DNA from 2 places in the Humibacter ginsengiterrae genome. Region 2 is predicted to be linked to the other one. Evidence: predicted binding sites of a transcription regulator. Region 2 holds the regulator's gene; the other holds the start of a gene.
What was found. Region 2 encodes HspR, which represses chaperone genes until heat shock. Its sites were predicted from a motif close to AAGTTGAGTCNNNNNGACTCAACTT; they were not measured.
Positions count from the first base shown of each region.

Region 1: a site for HspR is predicted at 2,672-2,696, ahead of ACYVII_RS15430 (ATP-dependent Clp protease ATP-binding subunit). Genes of this name have one in related genera too.

Region 1 is NZ_BAAGWY010000014.1:79,797-84,017, forward strand. It holds gene ACYVII_RS15425 (GNAT family N-acetyltransferase) at 1-276, shown strand, start outside; gene ACYVII_RS15430 (ATP-dependent Clp protease ATP-binding subunit) at 428-2,584, opposite strand; gene ACYVII_RS15435 (hydrolase) at 2,717-3,157, opposite strand; gene ACYVII_RS15440 (class I SAM-dependent methyltransferase) at 3,201-3,992, opposite strand; gene ACYVII_RS15445 (sigma-70 family RNA polymerase sigma factor family protein) at 4,124-4,221, shown strand, end outside.
Region 2 is NZ_BAAGWY010000010.1:82,368-86,588, reverse strand. It holds gene dnaK (molecular chaperone DnaK) at 1-139, shown strand, start outside; gene ACYVII_RS12765 (nucleotide exchange factor GrpE) at 142-903, shown strand; gene ACYVII_RS12760 (molecular chaperone DnaJ) at 1,041-2,039, shown strand; gene ACYVII_RS12755 (heat shock protein transcriptional repressor HspR) at 2,120-2,542, shown strand; gene ACYVII_RS12750 (SGNH/GDSL hydrolase family protein) at 2,591-3,283, shown strand; gene ACYVII_RS12745 (SGNH/GDSL hydrolase family protein) at 3,485-4,144, shown strand; gene ACYVII_RS12740 (polysaccharide lyase 8 family protein) at 4,156-4,221, opposite strand, start outside.

The DNA.
Region 1 (4,221 bases), on a different contig from region 2:
GCCCGGCTCTGCGGACGCATGCTGACCGTGATGCGCGATGGAGGCGTCCAGCTCATTCAGCTCGGCGTACTCCTCGAGCACCGGGGGCAGGGCATCGGCACACTGGCCATGCGGCGCCTCGCCCACATCGCCGAGGAGCACGGATGCCCGATCTGGCTCCGCGCGGACTCCGCCAGTGCGGACTGCCGCGGCTTTCTCGAACGGGTGGGCTTCAGCGTGACCGGCCGCGGCGGTCGGCTCCTGGTGGAGCCGACGCGCGCCGTCGTCGCCGCGTAGGGCGTATCGGTCCAGTTCGCACACGGCCGTCTCACGAGACAGCCCAGGCTCGTCGCGAAACTGCACAGGACCCCCGAGACAGCGGGTATTACCCATCGTGTCGGGGCGGGCGTGCAGCCTCGCGACTCCGCGGCTGGGACACCGAGCCCGGCTAGTCGACCGGCGAAACCTCGAGGTGCTCGCCGTCGGCAGCGAGGTCGACGAGCACCGTGCTGCCGTCGCGCACGCGTCCCTCCAGCAGTGCCGTCGCGAGGCGGTCGTCGATCTCGTGCTGCATCAGGCGACGCAACGGACGCGCCCCGTAGATCGGATCGTAGCCGCGCTCGGAGAGCCAGGCACGGGCATCCGGAGTCACGCCGAGCTCGAGCCGCCGCTCGTGCAGGCGCGCCTGCAGCCGGTCGATGTAGAGCGACACGATCTCGCCGAGCTCCTCCTCGCTGAGCGCGGAGAACACGACGATGTCGTCGAGCCGGTTCACGAACTCGGGCTTGAACGCCTGCCGCACCAGCGCCTGCACCTGCTCCTCCTTCTCGTGCCACGACAGCGTCGGGTCGATCAGGATCGCGGAACCCAGGTTCGAGGTGAGGATGAGGATGGTGTTGCGGAAGTCGACCGTGCGGCCTTGACCGTCTGTCAGGCGTCCGTCGTCGAGCACCTGCAAGAGGATGTCGAACACCTCCGGGTGCGCCTTCTCGACCTCGTCGAGCAGGATGACGCTGTACGGGCGACGGCGCACCGCCTCGGTCAGCTGCCCGCCCTGCTCGTAACCGACATAGCCGGGAGGGGCGCCGACGAGACGGGAAACGGTGTGCTTCTCGCCGTACTCGCTCATGTCGATGCGCACCATGGCGTGCTCGTCGTCGAACAAGAACTCGGCGAGCGCCTTCGCCAGCTCGGTCTTGCCCACGCCGGTGGGCCCGAGGAACAGGAACGAACCGGTCGGCCGGTTCGGGTCGCTGATTCCGGCGCGGGAGCGGCGCACGGCATCCGCGACCGCGTGCACGGCACGCTTCTGGCCGATGAGGCGGCGGCCGAGCTCGCTCTCCAGGTTCAGCAGCTTCTCGGTCTCGCCCTGCATGAGGCGCCCGACCGGGATGCCCGTCCACGCCGCGATCACCGCCGCGATGTCTTCTTCGGTGACCTGCTCGTTCACCATGCGCGGCTCATCCGGCGCGCTCTCCGCCTTCTCGGCCTCGTCGAGGTCGCGCTGCAGCTGCTTGATGGTCTCGTACTCGAGCTTGGACGCCTTCGCGTAGTTCGCCTCGCGCAACGCCAGATCGCGCTGGGTGATGGCCTCGTCGAGCTTCTTCTTGAGCTCTCCGACGCGGTTGAGCCCCATGCGCTCGCGCTCCCAGCGCTCCTCGAGCTGGGCGAGCTCGCGCTCGTGCTCCACGAGGTCTTCGCGCAGCTTCGCGAGACGCTCCTTGGATGCCTCGTCCTTCTCCTTCTTGAGCGCCAGCTCCTCAAGCTTCATGCGGTCCACCTGGCGCTTGAGCTGGTCGATCTCCACCGGAGAGGAGTCGATCTCCATCTTGAGGCGGCTCATCGCCTCGTCGATGAGGTCGATCGCCTTGTCTGGCAGCTGTCGCGCCGTGATGTAGCGGTTCGAGAGAGCGGCCGCAGCGACCAGCGCGGCATCCGAGATGGTCACGCCGTGGTGAGCCTCATAGCGACCCTTCAACCCGCGCAGAATGGCGACCGTGTCTTCGACGCTCGGCTCACCCACGTACACCTGCTGGAAGCGGCGCTCGAGTGCGGCATCCTTCTCGATGTACTCGCGGTACTCGTCGAGGGTCGTCGCACCGATCAGGCGCAACTCGCCACGCGCGAGCATGGGCTTGAGCATGTTGGACGCCGCCACCGACCCCTCGCCGCCGCCTGCGCCCATGAGCAGGTGAAGCTCGTCGACGAACGTGATGACCTCGCCGTTCGACTCGTCGATCTCCTTGAGCACGCTCTTCAGCCGCTCTTCGAACTGGCCGCGGTACATGGCGCCGGCCACGAGAGCGGAGATGTCGAGCGAGACGAGGCGCTTGTTCTTCAACGACTCGGCGACGTCGCCCGCGACGATGCGCTGGGCAAGGCCCTCGACCACCGCCGTTTTGCCGACGCCGGGCTCGCCGATCAGCACCGGGTTGTTCTTGGTACGTCTGGTCAGCACCTGGCTGACGCGACGGATCTCGGAGTCGCGACCGATCACCGGGTCGAGCTTGCCCGCCTTGGCCAGCGCGGTGAGGTCCACTCCGTACTGTTCGAGCGCGCTCTTCTGCTCCTCCTGGCTGGAGGGCGCGCCCTGCATGTTCGCCATCTACTTCTCCCTTTATGGTGGCGCGGCATCCGTCAAGTCGCATCGAGTCGTCTGAGCACGATTCTGCGCCGAGCGGATGCCCGTACAAACTTGAGTCTATATGGCTCAACTTTGCTGAATCGAGAGATATTCCTATTCACTATTGGCCACTCGCACGAGGCCGACCATGTGCTTGTAGCGGGCTCTGGTCGCGAAGTCGTTCCAAGACCAGAGCGCGGGCCCGCCCTCTTCCGCGCAAAGGTGGAGGAGCCGAGCGCCGGCGACGATCGCGACATGTGCGCCCCAGGCGCTGTGCGTGTCGTTGAACAGCACCAGATCAAGGTCCTGGGCATCGTTGCGTTCGGGGTGTGAAAGGCTCTCGTCTTCCCAGAGCTGGCTGGAACGGTGTGGGGGTACGCGGCGATCGAAGAGCTCCAAGACGGCGTACGCGTACCGCTGGCAGTTTGCTCCGGCATCCATCTCATCCAACGCGGATGCTTGCGGATGCGCTTCGTAGCGGTACGGCGCGGACGTCGCCCAGGAGGGCCAGCCGCCAGTCGGCCGAAGCCACTGGTCGAGATCCCGCGCTTCCACCCGACGATTCCAACACACGCGCCCGACCCGGGGAGGGCGCCCTCTAGCGGGGCGCCGCGCGGACGATCACGAGGGAACCGTTGTACGACGGCTCCTGCCTCAGCGCGCCGTGTTTCGCGTCCCACGCGCCGGTTCTCAGATCTGCGGCGAGGTGGTCCGTGTAGGAGTGGGCCAGGCTGCCGTCGATGAAGCTCCACGCCGAACAAGACTGTCTGGCCTCCGGAATGAGGAGCTTTTCGGGTCGGCCGTAGTAGGCCTCGTTGAAGCCGTCTGTGCAGTCCAATGGGATCGGTACCGGCTGGACTGCCGCCGTCCCGCCGAGGCCGGTCCGCAGGGTAGCGATCGCTGGGTACCTCTGGTGTTCGGTGGCGATCACCGCTGGTGCGTACTCGGTGAGCCAGAACCGGTGCAGCAGGCCGGGGTCGCACGTGAGCACCACCACTGGACCACCCGTGACCCGCCTCATCTCACGCAGGCCGGCCGCAAGATCCCGCCACTGGTGCACGGATAAAGTCGTCATCGCAGCATCGAACGAGTTGTCTGGGAACGGAAGATTCTCGGCTGTCGCATCGATGGCGGCCGAGAGGCGCGCGGGCCGCTGAGCGCGCATGCTTGCGGATGGTTCCACCGCGGTCACGTCGCGATCGACTGGTTCGTAGCCGCCAGCACCCGCGCCGGCATTGAGAACGGTCTCGGCATCGCCCAGCGCATCCAGGACGAACCTAGCGATCCGGGGATCAGGGACGCGAAACAAGCTGTACTTCGATCCGATGCGTCCGTAGTCCGCATCCCCTGCGCTCCCGTCGGACGAGCGCGCACGATACGTCTCCGACACGGCTCAATCCTCGCACCCAACGGACGTGAATCCGCCGGACCGCAGGCCGCGGAACCTCTGCAGCTTTCCGGAACTTGAGCATCCGCTGGGTCATGACGGGGGGACGAGCGCATGCTGGAAGGGTGAACGCGATGACGCAAAGGGCGCTGCGCACCACGACAGACCGGGCTGGGTCCTGGAAAGCCGCGTGGCGCTCGATCGTCGAGTCGCCGAGCCACCGGGCGGTGCA
Region 2 (4,221 bases):
GGCGATCTACCAGTCCGCTCAGGCGCAGGGCGAGCAGGGCGACCCGAACGTGGCCGACCCGGGCAACGGCGAGGTGCCGAACCCCGAGGAGGACGTGGTCGACGCCGAGGTCGTGGACGACGAGGACGAGAAGAAGTAGTCATGGCGAATAACGACGAATCATCGCGCGCTGGAGCTGGGGGCGATCGCGAGAGCGATCGCGCGACGCCAGCGCCGAGCGAGCCTGCGAGCGAGGGCCCGCACGAGGAGCCGGTCGTCCGCGACAAGCGACGCATCGACCCCGAGACGGGCGAGGTTCGTCGGCCGGACGGCGACGCGGCGGAGTCGAAGGACTCCGCCGCGCGGCCCGGATCTGGTGACTCCGATCCCGATCTCGAGCACGAGCAGGTGGTCGACACCGGCGAGGGCTATGAGGGTCCGGATGTCGAGACATCCCTCTCCGACGCGGATCTCGACTTCTTGTCGGGCCAGTCCAGCGCCGAGCAACTGGCCGCCGAACGGCTCGCCGACCTGCAGCGGGTGACAGCCGAGTACGCGAACTACCGCAAGCGCACCGAGGCCAACCGAGAGGTCGAGCGGGAACGAGCCGTCGCTGACGCGGCGAAGGCGATCCTGCCCGTGCTCGACGACATCGACCGTGCCGAGAAGCACGGCGATCTCGAGGGCGAGACGGCATTCGCGACGATCGCGGGCAAGCTGCGCGCTGCGGCTTCCGAGAAGCTAGGGCTGCAGCCGTTCGGTGCCGCGGGCGAGGCGTTCGACCACAACGTGCACGAGGCGATCTTCCAGCAGCCGTCGCCCGACGTGACGGAGCCGACCGTCCTCGACGTCGTCGAGGTGGGTTACACGCTCGGCTCTACGCTGGTGCGGGCGGCCAAGGTGGTCGTCGCGGTCCCGCAGTAGCGTCCGCATTCCATTCAGGTCGCAGTTTTCGTCGCTTTCGAGCCCACATGATGACGAAAACTGCGACCTGAAACGATGACACGCCGCCGTTCACAACCGAACACGCAAGAACAGAACACACAGAAAGGAGGTGCCGGGTGGCCAGTCAGGACTGGTTCGACAAGGACTTCTACAAGGTGCTCGGCGTCTCCAAAGACGTTTCGCAGTCCGAGTTGAAGAAGACCTACCGCAAGCTCGCGCGCCAGTACCACCCGGACTCCAACCCGGGCGACGCCAAGGCCGAGGCGAAGTTCAAGGAGATCAGCGAGGCGTACTCCGTGCTCTCCGACGACGAACAGCGCAAGGAGTACGACCAGATCCGCGCCATGGGCTCCGGTGCCAGGTTCACCGCTCCGGGAGGCGGCGCGGGCGCCGGTGGATTCGAGGATGTCTTCGGCGGCATGTTCGGCCAGGGCGGCCGTGGGCAGTCCTACACATTCCAGCAGGGCGGCGCCGGTTACGACGACCTGCTCGGCGGCCTCTTCGGCAACGGGCGCTTCGGCCAGTCGACGGGCGGATTCCGGGGCTACGGCGGCCCAACCCGTGGACAGGATGTCTCGGCATCCACCACCATCGACTTCCAGACCGCTGTCACCGGCGAGACCGTGCACCTGACCGTGGACGGCGAGACCGTGAAGGTGCGCATTCCGGCAGGGGTGAGCGACAAGCAGCGCATCCGTGTGCCAGGTAAGGGACGTCCTTCCCCGGATGGCGGCGAACGCGGCGATCTCTACCTCACCGTCACGGTGCGCAGGCATCCGGTGTTCGAACGCGAGGGTCTGAACCTGCGCGTCATGGTGCCGGTGACGTTCGCGGAGGCGACGCTCGGCGCCACGATCGAGGTTCCGACGCTCGACGGTGGAACGGTACGGCTCAAGGTGGCGCCCGGAACGCCGAGCGGCAGGGTGCTGCGCGTGAAGGGCAGAGGCGTCGTCTCCAAAAAGGCGGCGGGCGACCTGCTCGCAGAGGTGCAGGTGGTCGTGCCATCGCACCTGAGCAAGCAGGGTGAGGATGCGCTCAAAGCGTTCGACGCCACGCTGCCCGACGAGAATCCCCGCGAGGAGCTGCTCGCGAAGGCGCGCGCAGCGGCGCGGTGACCTCGAGCCGACACCGCCGGTCGAGCGCGTCGAAACCAGCGAATGCGGAAGACTTCTGAAGAGAGCGGAGGTGAGCGGTGATGGTCGAGTTGGATGAGACGACGCCCGTCTTCGCGATCACCGCGGCCGCCGAGCTGGCCGGCATGCATCCGCAGACGCTGAGGCAATACGACCGGCTCGGACTGGTGAGCCCGCGCCGCACGGCCGGGCGGTCGCGTCGCTACTCGATGCGCGATGTGGTGCAGCTACGGGAGGTTGCACGACTCGGTTCGGAGGGCGTCAGCCTGGAGGGCATTCGGCGCATCCTCGAGCTCGAGAACCAGGTGAACCGGCTCGGCGCACGCGTGCGCGAGCTGGAGACCGCGCTCGCCGACGAGATGCTGAACCGGCCAGGTCGCCGGGTGTTCGCCGCCGGCTCCGAGGGCGAGGTCGTCTCGCTGCGCGCCGGAACCCGGGTGCGGCGCAGCAACCAGGTGGTCGTCTGGCGGCCGCTCGACCGGTGATGACAGCGTGCAGTGCGTGCAAAAGCTTCGAGTCGTAGCGTCGATGTCATGACACGGACGCCCGTCGCTGCCGTGGCGCTGGGCGTGAGCGCCGCAGCAGTCGTGCTCGGCGTCGCCGCACTCGCGGTCGCTACGACTCTTTCGGCGAATTTGCACAGTCATCCGATCGTCGCTGACCAGCCGGCCGATGCCACCACCGTCGTCGCCATCGGCGACTCGATCATGGACGGGAACGGGCTGGATCCCGATCAGGCCTGGCCGAAGGTGATCGCCGGCTACAACGGCTGGCACCTGGTCAACCTCGCGACCAACGGGGCGGGCTTCGTCGCCAAGGGCAACAACGGCTCGATCTTCGCCGACCAGGTGAAGGAGGCCGTTCAGTTCGACCCGTCGATGGTGATCATCTCGGGCAGCAGCAACGACCTGGGCGTACCCGAGTCTGACGTGCAGGCGTCGATGATCAGCGCCATGAACATGCTGCGGCACGATCTTCCGCACACCCGCATCGTCGCCGTGAGCCCGGTGTGGAACGAGAACGAGCATCCGAAGCAGCTCGACGAGATCAACGACGACATGGAGGCCGCCGTCAAGCACGTCGGAGGCACCTACCTCGACATCGGAACGCCGCTGCTCGGAAAGCCGGGCTACATGCAGTCCGATGACGTGCACCCGACCTCCGACGGCCAGCTCGTCATCGCCGCCGCCGTCGAGGCGCGGATGCGTGCAACCCACCTCGTGTAGCGAGATTTCGCACGATGCACCGAAAACCGAAGGGTCCGACGGAAGCGGTGTCGCTGCCTTTGCGGTTCAGGCGTCGTTTTCCGGTGGAACGTGCGGCGCGTCACAGGTCATGGCGTGGAGGCCACGCTGGCCTGGCACCTCATAGGAACCTCATCGCCAGCTCTGGTCGGCGGCAACAGCTGGGTTCGTAACCTGATCGTTATGAAGTTCAAGCGGCCGATCGCGCCGGCGCTGGCCATGGCGTCCGTGGCGTTGGCCGTCGCCGGATACCTCACGGTCGGGGCCCCGGCCGCTGCGGCGACGGCGGGACGTTCAACGGCCGTCGCGATCGGGGACTCCATCATGGACGGCCACAATCTGCGGCCCGATCAGGCGTGGCCGGTGATCATCGCGCACGACGACGACTGGTCGCTCACGAACCTGTCGGCCGACGGAGACGGTTTCGTCACGGTCGGCGACGACGGGACGACCTTCTTGCAGCAGGTGCGCGAGGCGATCACGTCGCATCCGTCGATCGTGATCGTTTCGGCGAGCAGCAACGACCTGGGCGTCCCAGAACCTGAGGTGAGGTCCGCCATGGTCGAGGCCGTCGACGAGTTGCACGCGGCGCTGCCGAAGGCCGAGATCATCGGCTTCAGCGCGATCTGGAATCAGAACGACCCGCCGCCGCAGCTCGACCAGATGGGAACGGACCTGAAGGCCGCGGTGTCAGCCGTCGGCGGAACCTACCTCGATATCGGCAACCCCCTGAAAGACAGGCCCGACCTCATGCAGGGCGGCGACGTGCATCCCACCGCCGCCGGCCAGCTCGTGATCGCCGCCGCCGTGCAGTCCGCGCTGTCGAAGGCCGGGTTGGTCTAGCCGACGGCTGCTCAGCGCTTCAGCACGATCTGCTTCGCGTGGCTGTGGCCGTCCAGGGCGAACCGCAGAGTCAAGGG